2 regions of the Lysinibacillus sp. NPDC096418 genome follow, and region 2 is predicted to be linked to the other one. Evidence: riboswitches for the same ligand, from Rfam matches in the RefSeq annotation. Region 2 holds a riboswitch; the other holds the start of a gene.
What was found. Region 2 has a riboswitch for lysine ahead of ACIQZG_RS23605 (transporter substrate-binding domain-containing protein). Riboswitches for the same ligand answer to the same signal wherever they lie in the genome.
Positions count from the first base shown of each region.

Region 1: it holds a riboswitch for lysine, as region 2 does, so the genes downstream of both, ACIQZG_RS08925 (amino acid permease) here and ACIQZG_RS23605 (transporter substrate-binding domain-containing protein) in region 2, are expected to answer to the same signal.

Region 1 covers NZ_JBIWEY010000007.1:138,236-145,941, forward strand. The annotation lists gene ACIQZG_RS08910 (HAMP domain-containing sensor histidine kinase) at 1-851, opposite strand, end outside; gene ACIQZG_RS08915 (response regulator transcription factor) at 841-1,536, opposite strand; gene ACIQZG_RS08920 (Nramp family divalent metal transporter) at 1,791-3,056, shown strand; gene ACIQZG_RS08925 (amino acid permease) at 3,241-4,704, opposite strand; lysine riboswitch at 4,789-4,966, opposite strand; gene ACIQZG_RS08930 (CynX/NimT family MFS transporter) at 5,143-6,348, shown strand; gene ACIQZG_RS08935 (nitric oxide synthase oxygenase) at 6,400-7,446, opposite strand.
Region 2 covers NZ_JBIWEY010000057.1:8,884-16,589, forward strand. The annotation lists gene ACIQZG_RS23590 (ATP-binding protein) at 1-160, shown strand, start outside; gene ACIQZG_RS23595 (2-oxoglutarate dehydrogenase E1 component) at 396-3,203, shown strand; gene odhB (2-oxoglutarate dehydrogenase complex dihydrolipoyllysine-residue succinyltransferase) at 3,393-4,607, shown strand; lysine riboswitch at 4,807-4,992, shown strand; gene ACIQZG_RS23605 (transporter substrate-binding domain-containing protein) at 5,111-6,235, shown strand; gene ACIQZG_RS23610 (amino acid ABC transporter permease) at 6,318-7,043, shown strand; gene ACIQZG_RS23615 (amino acid ABC transporter ATP-binding protein) at 7,056-7,706, shown strand, end outside.

The DNA.
Region 1 (7,706 bases), on a different contig from region 2:
CACTGGACATCTAACTGTTCCTTGTTTTTTGCTAGTTCTAGTAGCTGTAATACCATCTCATGCATACGTGCAGATTCATTGGCTATTGCTTGTAGTGACTCTTTGGTAACCGCTTCATTATCAAAACCTCGACGTAGAAGTAATTTTGCGTAGCTTTCAATAACTGTAATAGGTGTTTTCAGTTCATGGGAAGCATTTGATACAAATTGCTGCTGTTTTTGATAATGCTGTTCGAGCTTCTCCATCATGCCATTAAAGGTCCGACTTATTTCGGTTAACTCATCTTTGCCCTTGTCCGTTAACTCGATTTTCTCGTACTTTCCAGTATCCGCACTTTTTTTCATCGTAGTACTTAACCGTTCAAGTGGCTGTAGAATGAGGCGACTTAATGCGAGGCTGGCTAAAAGGATAGGAATTGCTGCCAAAAGCGTCACCAGTATTAAAATAATTTTCAGCAAACTCATTGTCCTCATTACTTCTTCCATTGACTGAACTAGTTCAATTTCTACAACCGTCCCATCAGGCCAAATTGCCGGCATCTCGAATGTAATATATTTCGCATCTTGCATATCAAGGGTCGCCTGTACCTTCATTTTCAAGTTCTGCCTTTCATCATAAACATGAACTGCTCCATCCGTTGGCATGTACGCACGAATTACCTGCTGTATATTCGTCTGTACCTCCAGCTTGCTAAGCGCCGTACTTAGTTCATCCCCACGATGTTGCAACTGCTTATATTCGGTATCGTACGCAAGCTCTTCATACAAAAAATATACGCCAATATTCGTCGCCACTAAAATCACTAGCATGAGCAAAGTCGTTAGCAAATGAATTTTGGTTTTAAGCTTCATTCGCTGACCCCTTTAAGACGTACCCAACGCCACGAACCGTCTGAATAATTGGCGTGTTGTTCGCCGCCTCAAGTTTTTGACGAACATAACGGATATATACATCAACAACATTCGTATCACCATAGTAATTATAGCCCCACACCGCTTCTAAAATTTGCTCTCGTGTTAGTACCTGCTTTGGATGCCTCAGTAAGTAAAGCAAAAGCTCGTATTCCCGCGGAGTCAAATACACATGCTCCCCGAAATATAAAACATCACGCGTTTGTTCATTAATTGATAATTGTCCGAAAGTAGTCTGTGGTTCTTGCTCGATGGGTCGCTTTGAAAACCTTAGTGCTGTGCGAATTCTTGCCAGCAACTCTTCAATTTCAAAAGGCTTTGTCATATAGTCGTTTGCGCCGAGATCGAGACCCTTGACCTTATCTTCTACCTCCCCCTTTGCCGTCAACATAATGACAGGGGTATACGATTCCGTTGCACGAATACGTTTTAACACATCTAACCCACTCATTTCAGGTAGCATAATATCAAGTAACACCAAGTCCCAATTTTGTTCCCGATATTTCAGCAATCCATCCGTCCCAGTGTGCGCCATCTCTGCTTCATACCCCTCAAATTGCAACTCCAGCTGTAATACACGTGCAATACTTTCTTCATCTTCTATAATTAAAATCCGATTCGTCATATGGCGTCATTCCTCAAGTTTTTTTTAATCGTAAACGATGCGGGGGGTGAAAGTCTAATTAGAAAATGATTAGAAATAAGTTGTATCTAGACTAGCTCTGCAAGTATGCCTTCATTTACTGTAGATTTTATTTATTTTAGTATTTAGGCAAATAACTGTATTTTTCAAAAAAGTAGCCATAAAATATAACTAAACTTTCCTTAGAGAAACATTTTTTCGATAACGATACTTTTAATAAAGAATGGGGGCACATTATGGTTTATAAAAAAATTACAAAGACAACAGCAGAGGCAGTTTTGGATGGGGATGTAAAAGGTTGGCGACGTATTTTACCTTTTCTTGGCCCAGCTTTTATCGCAGCAGTTGCCTATATAGATCCGGGCAACTTCGCAACGAATATTACTGCTGGTTCACAGTACGGCTATTTACTTTTATGGGTTATTGCTTTTTCAAATTTAATGGCGGTGCTCATTCAATCCTTATCAGCTAAACTCGGTATTGCGACAGGTAAAAACTTGCCAGAAATCTCACGGGAAAACTTCTCTAAAAAAACATCTATCTTTTTATGGATTCAAGCTGAGCTCGTCATCATTGCAACCGATCTTGCTGAATTTATCGGTGCAGCACTTGGTCTATACTTGCTATTTAACATCCCAATGCTTCCTGCTGCTCTCATTACCGCGGTTGGCTCATTTGCTATTTTAGAATTACAACGACGTGGTTTTCGTGCCTTTGAAGCTGGCATTTCGGGCATGGTACTCATTGTGGTAATGGCGTTTGCATTTCAAACTTTTTTAGCACAGCCTGACTGGGGCGGCGTGGCTATGGGAATGTTAACACCTCAATTCGAAGGAGTAGATTCACTATTACTTGCTACAGGAATTTTAGGGGCAACAGTAATGCCTCATGCTATTTACTTACATTCCTCTTTAACACAAAGTCGGATTGTCGGACGTAATGAAAGTGAAAAACGCCGTATATTCCGCTTTGAGTTTATCGATATCGTAGTAGCTATGATTATTGCAGGTGCCATCAATATGAGTATGCTCATCATTGCTGCGGCAGTGTTCCATACACAGGGGCTTGTGGTAGAAGATTTAGACGTAGCATTTAATGGACTACGTGATGCACTAGGTCCGATGGCTGCTATTTCATTTGGACTCGGGCTACTGATCGCTGGTTTGGCAAGTTCTTCTGTGGGTACGCTAGCTGGAGATGTTGTCATGCAGGGATTTATCAGAAGACGAATTCCACTTTATTTACGTCGTGCCATTACAATGATTCCACCACTTGCCATAATTGCATCTGGTGTAAATGCAACTCATGCACTTGTCTTAAGTCAAGTGATCTTGTCATTCGGGATAGCCTTTGCTCTTGTCCCCCTTGTCATGTTTACGAGTAAAAAAGAAATTATGGGTGGCCTAGTGAATCATAAAATCACTTCCATTCTCGGCTGGATTGTCGTAGCAATTGTTGTTAGCTTGAATATTTATCTGCTTTGGCAGACGATTTTTGCATAACAAATGCGCTAAAGCGCTCGTTTACATCCGACAGCTACTTGCGAAAGTAAACGCTTCACCACTTTCGCTCGAGGATGTAGTGCTTTAGCCTAGACGGCGACAATGCCCTAGGTTATCCAAAAATAAAAAATCTATAGTTTCCTTAACAATAAAAAACGAGGTGCGTAGGTGCACCTCGTTCTCTTTATTTCTCCACAGTTAAATCACAATTTTTCAGTGGAACAATTTTTGTTTTATTTTTTATTTTATAGCCAAACCAAAGCGCTAAAAACAGTGGAATACCAATGTATGATACAAGCACACCATACCAGTCAATTGTTCCTCCCACAAAGGCTGTGTAGTTCTGACCTAAAACAACAATCATACATACCGTAAAGGCGAATAACGGACCAAACGGGAATAATTTCGATTTATACGGCAGTAATTTTAGATCCAAACCTTGTGCCTCAAATGCTTTACGGAAACGATAGTGACTTATCGCAATTCCAAGCCATGCAATGAAGCCTGACATACCAGAAGCGTTCAGTAACCACATATAGACAACGCCATCACCAAAGAATGAGGCAAGAAACGCTAAACTTCCTACTGCTAATGTCACTAGTAACGCATAAATAGGAATACCACGACGGCTAAGTTTCATGAAAATTTTCGGTGCATGCCCATCTACTGCAAGATTCCATAGCATACGTGACGCTGCGTAAAGCCCTGAGTTACCTGCCGAAAGCATCGCCGTTAAAATAATCGCATTCATAAATGAAGCGGCGAAAGCAATACCTAAGCGGTCGAATACTAATGTAAACGGTGATACAGCAATATCTTCAGATAGTAAACGCTCATCTGTAAATGGAATCAACATCCCGATTGCAGCAATCGCTAAAATATAGAATAAAATAATACGCCAGAAAACTGATTTTACAGCCTTTGGAATGTTTTTACCTGGGTCATCTGTTTCACCAGCCGTAACCCCTAATAATTCTGTCCCTTGGAACGAGAAACCTGCTGCCAAGAAGATACCGAATGTCGCTAAGAAACCACCATGGAACGGCCCATCACTAATGAAGAAATTCGTAAAGCCTACCGGAGCTTGTCCACCTAAAATACCGAAAATCATTAGTATGCTGACGATGATGAATACTATTACCGTTGCGACTTTAATCATCGAAAACCAATATTCACTTTCACCATAGCTTTTTACAGATAATAAGTTAAATGTTAAAACAATTGCAATGAACATGACTGTCCATAATGCAGAAGAGCTATCTGGGAACCAATATTTCATAATAAGCGATACAGCTGCAATTTCTGCTGCAATTGTAATTGCCCAGTTATACCAGTAGTTCCAGCCAAGTGCGAAGCCCAATGCTGGATCGACAAATTTTGTAGCATACGTACTAAATGAACCCGAGGATGGCATATATGCGGCCATCTCACCTAGACTTGTCATTAAGAAGTACACCATGACCCCGATTAATGCATAGGCTAGTAGCGCACCCCCAGGACCTGCCTGAGCTATTGCACCACCACTTGCTAAAAATAGCCCTGTACCAATTGTTCCACCAAGAGAAATCATAGTGATATGACGACTTTTCAATTCTTTTTTCAGTTTCGGAGCTTTATTCCCTAACTGATTTACTTTTATCTCACTCACGTTATTTGCTTCCTTCCTTTTTAGAGGCAAAAAAACACCATCACAACACGATGCGATGGCTAAGTAGAATTCCTCTGTTCTTTAAAACTCGATAGCACAACACGTCGATCAAAACGTGACAGTTCTGTTCCTTTCGGAGACAGCCCCAGCATGAAGTTTTCAAGTCCCTTCACACTTCGGCGATATTTCCTTTCAGCTAATTTCATTAATGCTTGTCATTTCCATTAGCATACTCTTAAATAACGCGACCTCTACCTCAATACAAACATGAGGCATTAATTTATTAAATTTATGATGTATAAATCTTAACATATACCAATATACATTTCAATGCACATAATAATATTCAGTATTTTGTGAACTTTCTACCATTTTTTTTAGTATGATAAAATGATATAGTGATTCGAATTATAACTTTTAATTCAGGAGGTCTTAACTTTGACGACTCATGAACACTCTACTTATTCTAGTAAAAAAATAAGCTGGACAGGTACGACATTATTACTTGTCATTGGTATTATATTTATAGCCTCTACTTTACGTATGCCACTAACTGCCGTTGGTCCATCAATTTCCTTCATTCGCGAAGGACTTGGTATATCTAATGTATTGGCAGGCTTTTTAACGACCATCCCATTGCTGGCCTTTGCAGTGGTGTCACCATTTGCACCTGTTGTGGCACGCAAACTTGGACTAGAATTAACATTACTATTATCAACAATTTTGCTGGCGCTTGGTATCGTATTGCGCTCACTTGGTACAACGGAATTACTTGTATTCGGAACGATACTTATTGGCGTTGCAATCTCTTTTGGGAATGTACTAATTCCAGGCCTTCTAAAATTGAAATTTCCTTATCACGTCGGTTTACTAATGGCTTGCTTCACAATGTCAATGAACCTTTCCGCAGGTATTGGAGCGGGTATTAGTTATCCGATTGCTAATTCATCATTTGGCTGGCAAGGAGCGCTCGCACTATCTATTGTCCTTGTTGTCATCACAATACTTATTTGGATTCCACAATTGAAGTTCAATAATCCTGAATCCACTGTTGCTACTACGAACGCTCGTATCCCATTGTGGAAATCCCCAGTAACTTGGGCAGTAACTGGCGCCATGGGCTTACAATCTCTACTATTTTACACAACTGCTGCTTGGATTCCTGAAATCTATATAGCTCAAGGCTTACCAGCAGAGCGTGCTGGATGGATGTTCTCAGCAATGCAGTTCTCACAAATTCCAATGGCTATTCTTACACCTATTTTCGCTAGTAAAATGAAATCTCAACGCCCACTCGTAATAATTTTTACAGCGTTTTATTTAATTGGCTTTATCGGTCTAGTCATGGAGTGGACAAGTTTGGCTGTTCTTTGGATGGTATTTTTAGGACTAGCTGGCGGTGCTTCGTTCGCACTGGCTATGATGTTATTTACATTACGAACGCGTACAGCCTACGAAGCTGCTGATTTATCAGGCTTTGCACAGTCTGCCGGCTATTTACTTGCTGCCTCTGGTCCTATATTATTTGGCTATTTACACGATCTACTCGGCGGCTGGGACATTGCAGGCTGGCTATTTATTGTTGTGGTGTTATTACTATTTGCAAGTGCTATGAGGGCTTCCAAAAATGAATATGTGAATTAGTTAGTTATAAAAAGGCATCTCATCTATATTACGATGAGATGCCTTTTTTACTTAATAGGGTGGCTTTTGGTAGAAATAATTTGGTGTGTTGTACACATTCACATACGGTTTGTGAAAAATATGCGTTGCTGCTGGCGATAACGGTGGAATAAGCCAACTCCAGTTCCCAGTAAATTCACGCCCTGCAGTAGCCTCAGCCTCCTCAAATAGCTTAAATTGCTGTGCTGCTGTGTGGTGATCGACAATGCTCACACCGTCTTCTTTAAAGGAATGCAACACGGCAATGTTAAGCTCTACAAGTGCACGGTCTTTCCAAAGTGATGCTTGCTTTGTTGTATCAAGCCCGAAAATGTTAGCTATAGCTGGAAGTATATCGTAGCGGTCATGATCGGCTAAATTGCGTGCACCTATTTCTGTACCCATATACCAACCATTAAAAGGTGCTGCCTGAAAATCGATACCCGCCATTTGGATGCGCATGCTCGAAATAATCGGCACTGCATACCATTTCATACCCAGTGCATCAACTTCCTCACGCTCAGGATGACGAATTGGCACTTCTAATATGGACTCCTGTGGAATTGAAAACACTTGTGGCGAACGCTCATCCACCTGTACAACAAGAGGTAACACATCAAACGCTGTCCCTTCACCTTTCCACCCTAGTGACTCGCAAATCTTTGTAAATGACACGGAATGTGGGTCACCCACAATGCCCTCTGCCGTTTCATAACCAGCATACCGTATAAGTTGATGATTCCAAATACGTACTCGTCCTGGTGCAAAAACAGTGATGGTAGGACGAATTTTACCATTATTAGTTGCAAATTGAATATGCATAAGCAGCTTTTCAAAAATAGCCTGCTCATCCAAAGTATCTCGTGCATCCACAACATGAAGCGACTGCCAAAATAAGCGCCCGATGCACTTATTGCTATTACGCCACGCCACTTGTGCACCAAATGTTAATTCCTCAGTAGTCGGTATATATTCTCCCACTGCTTTTATTTCGTGCAATCTATTTGTTAGCCAAGCTTCTGATTCGTTTTTTTCCAATTGATAAAGTGATAAGTAACGCTGGACCTCTTGTAAATTCATGTCGATTTCCCCCATCTACCCTCATCTTAGAGGAATAGAATCGGATTCACCATGAAAAAAACCGCCAGAAAACATACATCTTTTATATATGAAATACTTTGTTCAAATTTGTATTAACGAAAGAGAGGATTTCTTGAGGTTAATTATCGAATCTTATAGTGCACTTTAACACTTACTTTTCCGATATTCATATGCATAGTTCTCTATTCTATTACTTGTTTTATACAATTCACGTGTCTATAGATTGTAGAATCTGTGCT
Region 2 (7,706 bases):
CTTTTATCGAGTGGATGAGGCGAGAAATCGGCAAATCGGTGGAACGGGCTTGGGGCTCAGCATTACAAAAATGTTAATTGGGAAATATAATGCCTCAATAAAAGTCAAGAGTGAAAAGAATGTTGGAACCGTTTTCTTTATTAAAATACCGCTAAAATAGTAAGAAATGTTCGCGGATTATTTAATAATTCTATCCTTCATGAAAAAAAATGCTTAATTTGCTAAAAAGAGTTGTATTTTCTGCGAAGAGTAGTAAGATTGAGATGGAAAAAACGTTCTTTAAATTATGTATAAATTGTGTCGAACCATCTTTTAATGAACGTGAAAATATTATATAATTAATTGTAATTTAATTAATGTAACTGCCTATAGGCAAAATTTGGAGGTTTTTTTTCATGTCGAACAACGTTACAACTGTAAGTTCTCCATGGTCAGCTTTTTCTGGTCCTAACTTAGGATACGTGATGGAGCAATACGACTTATACTTACAGTCTCCTGATGAAGTAGAAGCTGAACTTGTTACTTTATTCCAACAGTTTGGTGCACCTGCATTAGCTACTGGTGAAGTAAGCGAAGCGGTGAATGTTGAACCAGGTAATTTCAAAAAAGTATTAGCTGCAGTACAACTTGCAGATGCTATTCGTAACCAAGGGCATTTAGCTGCTGATATTTACCCATTAAAAGATCGCAAATTAGATACTTCTCGTATTGAATTAAGTGCATATGGCTTAACTGAATCAGATTTAGTTGAGATGCCAGCAGCGCTTTTCTTTAACGAAGTGCCTGTAAGCGTTAATAATGGAAAAGATGCTATAAATTACCTTAAATCATTATATACTGACAAAATTGCTTTTGAGTTTGCACATGTTGTGCATCCTGAGGAGCGTGCTTGGATTCAAAGTAAAATCGAATCTGGTTCTTTAAAAGCTAAACTTACTGTGGAAGAGAAGAAAGCGATTTTAGATCGTTTAACTCGAGTTGAAGGCTTTGAAAAATTCATCCATAAAACTTTTGTAGGGCAAAAACGTTTCTCAATTGAAGGTTTAGATACATTGGTTGTATTAATGGATGAAATCTCTAATCAATCAAATGCTAACAATATGAAAAATCTCCAAATTGGTATGGCTCACCGTGGTCGCTTAAACGTTCTTACACACATTGTACGTAAACCGTACGATATGATGTTCGCTGACTTTGCACACGTTTCAAATGAACATTTCTTACCAAAAGATGGGTCATTAGAAATTACTAAAGGTTGGACAAATGACGTAAAATACCACATGGGTGCAACATATACAAGCCCAACAGGTATGAAAATAAAACTTGCATACAATCCATCTCACTTAGAAGTAGTAGCACCAATTGTTGCAGGTCAAACACGTGCAGCACAAGATGATACAACAAATGCTGGCGCACCAACACAAGATGTATCTAAATCATTAGCAGTTTTAGTACATGGTGATGCTGCATTCCCAGGACAAGGAATTGTAACAGAAACTTTAAACTTTGCAAAAACTAGCGGTTTCTCTACTGGTGGTTCAATCCATGTGATCTCGAATAATATGATTGGCTTCACTACGGAACACTTTGATTCACGTTCTTCTGTATATTCTTCGGACCCTGCTAAAGGTTTTGAAGTACCAGTTGTACACGTGAATGCCGATGCACCAGAAGCAGTTGTGCAAGTAGCGCGTTTCGCATTTGAATATCGTCAAAAATTCGGTAAAGATATTTTAGTGGATTTAATCGGTTACCGTCGTTACGGTCATAATGAAACAGATGATCCAACAGTTACAAACCCACAAACATATGCTATTGTGCCGAAACACCCTACAGTTCGTGTTCTTTACGGTGAGCAATTAGCATCTGAAGGTGTTGTTACAAATGATGAAGTAGCTACATTAGACACAACTGTTTATGCTGAAATGCAAGCATCTTATGATCACGTTAAAGAAGTAGGCGAAACAGCAGAACATATCATCATTGAAATGCCAGACGCGGTAAAAGATGGTTTCCCTGTTGTAGAAACAGGAGTAGATAAAGATCGCCTGAAAAAAATTAATGAAGAATTACTAGCTTGGCCTGAAAGTTTCGAACCACAAAATAAACTTTCTAAAATTTTGAAAAAGCGTGAAGATGCATTTGAAACAGGCAAAATTGACTGGGGCCATGCAGAAACTTTGGCGTATGCTTCAATCCTACAAGATGGTAAGTCTGTACGCTTCACAGGTCAAGATGCACAACGTGGTACGTTCTCGCAACGTCACTTAGTGTTACATGATAAAAATAACAATAGCGAGTTTACACCGCTTCACAATATTTCTGATGCGAAAGCTTCATTCGCTGTTTACAATTCACCACTTACTGAAGCAGGTGTAGTAGGCTTCGAATATGGTTATAACATGGAAAATCCAAATAGCTTATCTGTTTGGGAAGCTCAATTTGGCGACTTTGCGAATATGGCACAAGTTATGTTTGATAACTTTATCTCATCAAGTCGTGCTAAATGGGGTCAAAAATCAGGCTTAGTAATGCTATTACCACATGGTTATGAAGGGCAAGGTCCAGAGCACTCTTCAAGCCGTATGGAACGTTATTTACAACTTTCAGCTGAAAATAACTGGACTGTAGCATACTGCTCAAATGCAGCAAACTACTACCACTTATTACGTCGTCAAGCAGCAATGCTAGGTACAGATTCTATTCGTCCGTTAGTTGTTGTAACACCTAAATATTTACTTCGTCACCCACTTGCTGGTGCAACTGCTGAACAGCTGTCACAAGGAAGCTTCCAAACAGTGCTTGAACAAGATGGTCTTGGCGGTAACCCAGATAAAGTAGAGCGTATTCTATTCGGTTCAGGTAAAGTAACAATTGACTTAGCTGACCAAATTGGTGACGGTTCTGAGTTCGACCACTTACACATTGTAAGAGTAGAGCAGCTTTATCCATTCCCAGAAGAGAAAATTGCAGCTATCGTTAAACGCTATCCAAATGCAAAAGAACTTGTATGGGTACAAGAAGAACCGAAAAACCAAGGTTCATACTTATTTGCAACACAATATATGATTGATATTGCTAACGATAACGGCAAAAAATTAACATATGTTGGTCGTCCAGCTATGTCTTCAACTGCTGAAGGTGATGCAGACTCACATAAAGCAGCACAAGCAAAATTACTTGCAGAAGCATTAGCAAAATAATTCACTATATTCATTGGCAATCAAATGAATAGTTAAGTCTATACGTCAATTTTTTCCTTTACTGACTACAAAGCAGCAGGAGCAATTACGTTGAAACAATTTTGATATAACTATGGCATGTAAGGCTATAAGTATGGTAGCCTTACATGTGAAATAAGATGTTTGTAAACATCAAAGGAGGAAATGAAAGTGGCTGAAATTAAAGTCCCTGAATTAGCAGAATCGATTACAGAAGGTAGCATCGCTCAATGGGTTAAAAAAGTGGGCGACCGTGTAGAAAAAGGTGAGTTCATCGTTGAACTTGAAACTGATAAAGTAAATGCAGAAATCATTTCTGAAGAAGCTGGTGTGTTAACACAAATTCTTGCTGGCGAAGGTGATACTGTTCTTGTAGGACAAGTAATCGCAGTTGTAGAGGCTGGCGAAGGTGCAGCACCTGCTCCAGCAGCAGCAGTTGAAGCTGTGGCAGTTCCAACTCCACAAGCAGCACCTGCACCAGTAGTAGAAGAAACTTCTGGTGAACGCGTTATCGCTTCTCCAGCGGCACGCAAGCTTGCTCGTGAAAAAGGGATTGACCTTGCAGCTGTATCTCCTGTAGATCCACAAGGTCGTGTACGTGTACAAGACGTAGCGGCACACGGAACTGCACCAGTAGTAGCAGCACCAGTAGCAGCAGCTCCTAAAGCGGTCGTTGCAGTTGACGAATCACGTGTAACGGTTGAAAAAATGAGCCGTCGTCGTCAAACAATTGCAAAACGTCTATTAGAAGTTAAACAATCAACAGCTATGTTAACTACTTTCAACGAAGTCGATATGACAAATGTGATGGCACTTCGCTCTCGTAAAAAAGACCAGTTCTTTGAATCAACAGGTTCTAAACTTGGTTTCATGTCATTCTTCACAAAAGCAGTAGTTGCAGCTCTTAAAAAATATCCATACGTGAACGCTCAAATTGTTGGCGATGAAATCCACTTAAACAACTTCTTTGATATTGGTGTAGCAGTATCTACTGAAGAAGGACTAGTTGTACCAGTTGTACGCGATGCTGACCGTAAAAACTTCTCTGAAATTGAAAACTCAATTGCAGACTTAGCGAAAAAAGCACGCGACAAAAAATTAGGTCTAAATGACTTATCTGGTGGCTCATTCACAATCACAAATGGTGGTGTATTCGGTTCATTAATGTCAACACCAATTATGAACGGTACACAAGCAGCTATCCTTGGTATGCACTCAATCAAAAAACGTCCAGTTGAAGTTGACGGTGAGGTTGCAATCCGTCCAATGATGTACTTAGCATTATCTTATGACCACCGTATTATCGATGGTAAAGATTCTGTAGGTTTCTTAAAAACAGTTAAAGAGCTTCTTGAAAACCCAGAAGATTTATTATTGAATTCATAATTTTAAGTTACGAAAGTGCTACGAGACAAACTTGTTTCGTAGCACTTTTTTTGTACTAAGACTTTTATGATAGGAAAATCTAAATGGATTCTTGCTATTAAATTTAAAAAAGTCAGAAAAATGATGAAATTATCTTGACTAAAAGTGTGATGCTATAGTAGTATCTATTTATCAATTAAATATTTTCACCTCACGTTCTATGTGAGGTAGAGGCGCGATATTTATTAGTTCATTGTTGAGTATAAGCAAGCGTAGACGCAATGGAGAAGGAAATGTCGCCGAAGTATAAAAGGAGCTCGTACTTTTATACTGGGTCTGCAATTAATAGTTGCAGGACTGTCCTAGTAAATCTAATTCCAGTTTACTAGGTTGTGCTATCTCGGAAACATGGAAGTTATAGTGAGGATTTGGGCAACTGCTGATAACGTACGACCTAAGTTCTAAACTTAGGTCGTTTTTTTCATACAGTTGTCTTATTTTTTTACAGAAAAGGAGAAGATTTCATGAAGAGAAAATGGTTATTATTCATGTTAACAGTAATGACTGCCATTATGTTAGCTGCCTGTGGCACTAGTGACAAAAAAGAAGAAACGGCAGGTGGAAGTGCTACAACTAAAGAAGGGGGCGAGCTTCGAATTGGGATGGAAGCTGGTTACCCGCCATTTAACTGGACGCAACAAGATGATTCAAATGGAGCAGTGAAAATTGCAGACAATGCTGAATATGCAGGTGGGTATGATATTCAAATGGCTAAAAAAATAGCTGAGGGTTTAGGGAAAGAATTAGTAATTGTTAAAATGGAGTGGGATGGTTTAGTACCAGCACTTCAATCAAAAAAAATTGATGCCATTATAGCAGGGATGTCTCCAACAGAAAATCGTAAAAAAACGATTGACTTCACAGAAAACTATTATACATCTGATTTCGTAATGGTTATTAAAAAAGGCAGTAAATATGAATCAGCTGAATCAATTCAAGACTTTTCAGGAGCTAAAATTACTTCTCAGTTAAACACTTCTAACTATGATGTTATCGATCAAATCCAAGGAGTTAAGAAACAAACAGCAATGGAAAGCTTTCCTGCAATGCGTGTAGCATTAGAAGCAGGGAAAATCGATGGTTACGTAGCGGAACGTCCAGAAGGAATTTCTGCACAAGCTGCTAATGACAAATTCACGTTTGTGTCATTTGAAGATTTCGGAATCATTGTGAAAAAAGGCAGTAAATATGAAGATGCAACATCAATGCAAGATTTCTCAGGTGCTAATGTAACAGCACAGTTAAACACTTCTAATTACGATGTAATCGATCAATTCGATGGCGTTAACAAACAAACAGCAATGGAGAGCTTCTCTGCGATGCGTGAAGCATTAGAAGCTGGAGAAATTGATGCATACGTTGCTCCACGTTCTGAAGGAATGTCAGCACAAGGTGTCAACGATAACTTTAAGTTCATATCATTTGGTAAAGGTTTTGATACTGATATTGCTAATACTTCTATTGCCGTTGGTATTCGTAAAGGTGATACGAATCTAGAAAAAATCAATGGAATACTAAAAGGTATTTCTGAGGACGATCGTCAAAAAATTATGGAAGAAGCGATTCTTCAACAACCGGCAGCACAGTAATACAATTTGCACGGACTATATGTATAGTCCGTGTTAGTTTTATAAATGAACAAGCAATTGTTGCGTTTTTAGGGGGAACAGCATGAGTATAGAATGGATTCTTTCAATTATAGAAAACAACTGGCAGATGTTTTTACGAGGGGCGTATTATACGTTATTAATATCTATTATTAGTACAATTATTGGTGCATTTATCGGATTTTTCATTGGAATTATGCATACCATTCCAACACGTAAAAAGAACGTAAAGCATTATGTTTTAAAGCTTTTTAATTTTATACTGAAATGTTACGTTGAATTTTTCCGTGGTACACCAATGATTGTACAGGCAATGGTAGTTTACTACGGATTAGATATGGCATTTGGTATTGATATGCACTTTATTACTGCTGGTATTTTAGTAGTTTCACTTAATACAGGAGCGTATATGGCTGAAATTGTTCGAGGTGGTATAGTATCCATCGATAAAGGACAATACGAAGCTGCTTCTGCAATAGGTATGAATCATTTGCAGATAATGATTCACGTAGTATTACCACAAGTTGCACGTAACATTTTACCTGCTACGGGTAATCAGTTAATTATGAACATTAAAGATACAGCGGTATTAAGTGTTATCGGCGTAACAGAATTATTCTTCCAAACAAAGTCGATTTCGGGTAATAACTTCCGTTACTTTGAATCATTTTTTGTAGCGTGTGTACTGTACTTCATCATGACATTTACAGCTTCACGCATTTTACTGTATGTAGAAAAACGACTTGATGGACCAGATGCTTATAAAAAAGAACAAAAAGAAATTATATAGGGGGACGAACAAATGGCAGTCATTCAAATTGAACATTTAAGTAAATCATTTGGCCGTAACCAAGTGTTAAAGGATGTGAATTTCCAAGTCCAAAAAGGGGAAGTAGTTTGTCTGATTGGCTCGTCAGGCTCTGGAAAATCGACACTTTTACGATGCATCAACTTACTCGAAACGCCAAGTGGTGGAAGAATCATTTATAAAGGTGAAAATATATTAGATGAAAAGCACAATATTCAAGAATATCGTACTCATTTAGGAATGGTATTTCAACAGTTTAATTTATTCAATAACCATAATGTCTTGAAAAATTGTACAGTTGGACAAGTGAAAGTATTGAAGCGTTCAAAAGAAGAATCTGAAAAAGTAGCGTTGAAATATTTAGAAGTTGTAGGTATGTCTCAGTTTGTCAACGCGAAGCCTCGACAGTTATCTGGTGGTCAAAAACAGCGTGTTGCAATTGCGCGTGCATTGTCCATGAATCCAGAAGTAATGCTATTTGATGAACCGACTTCAGCGCTTGACCCTGAAATGGTAGGGGAGGTATTGAAGGTAATGCGTCAACTAGCCAAGGAAGGCAATACAATGCTAGTTGTTACGCATGAAATGGAGTTTGCGAAAGAAGTAGCAGACCGAGTTGTCTTTATGGATAAAGGTGTTATCGTA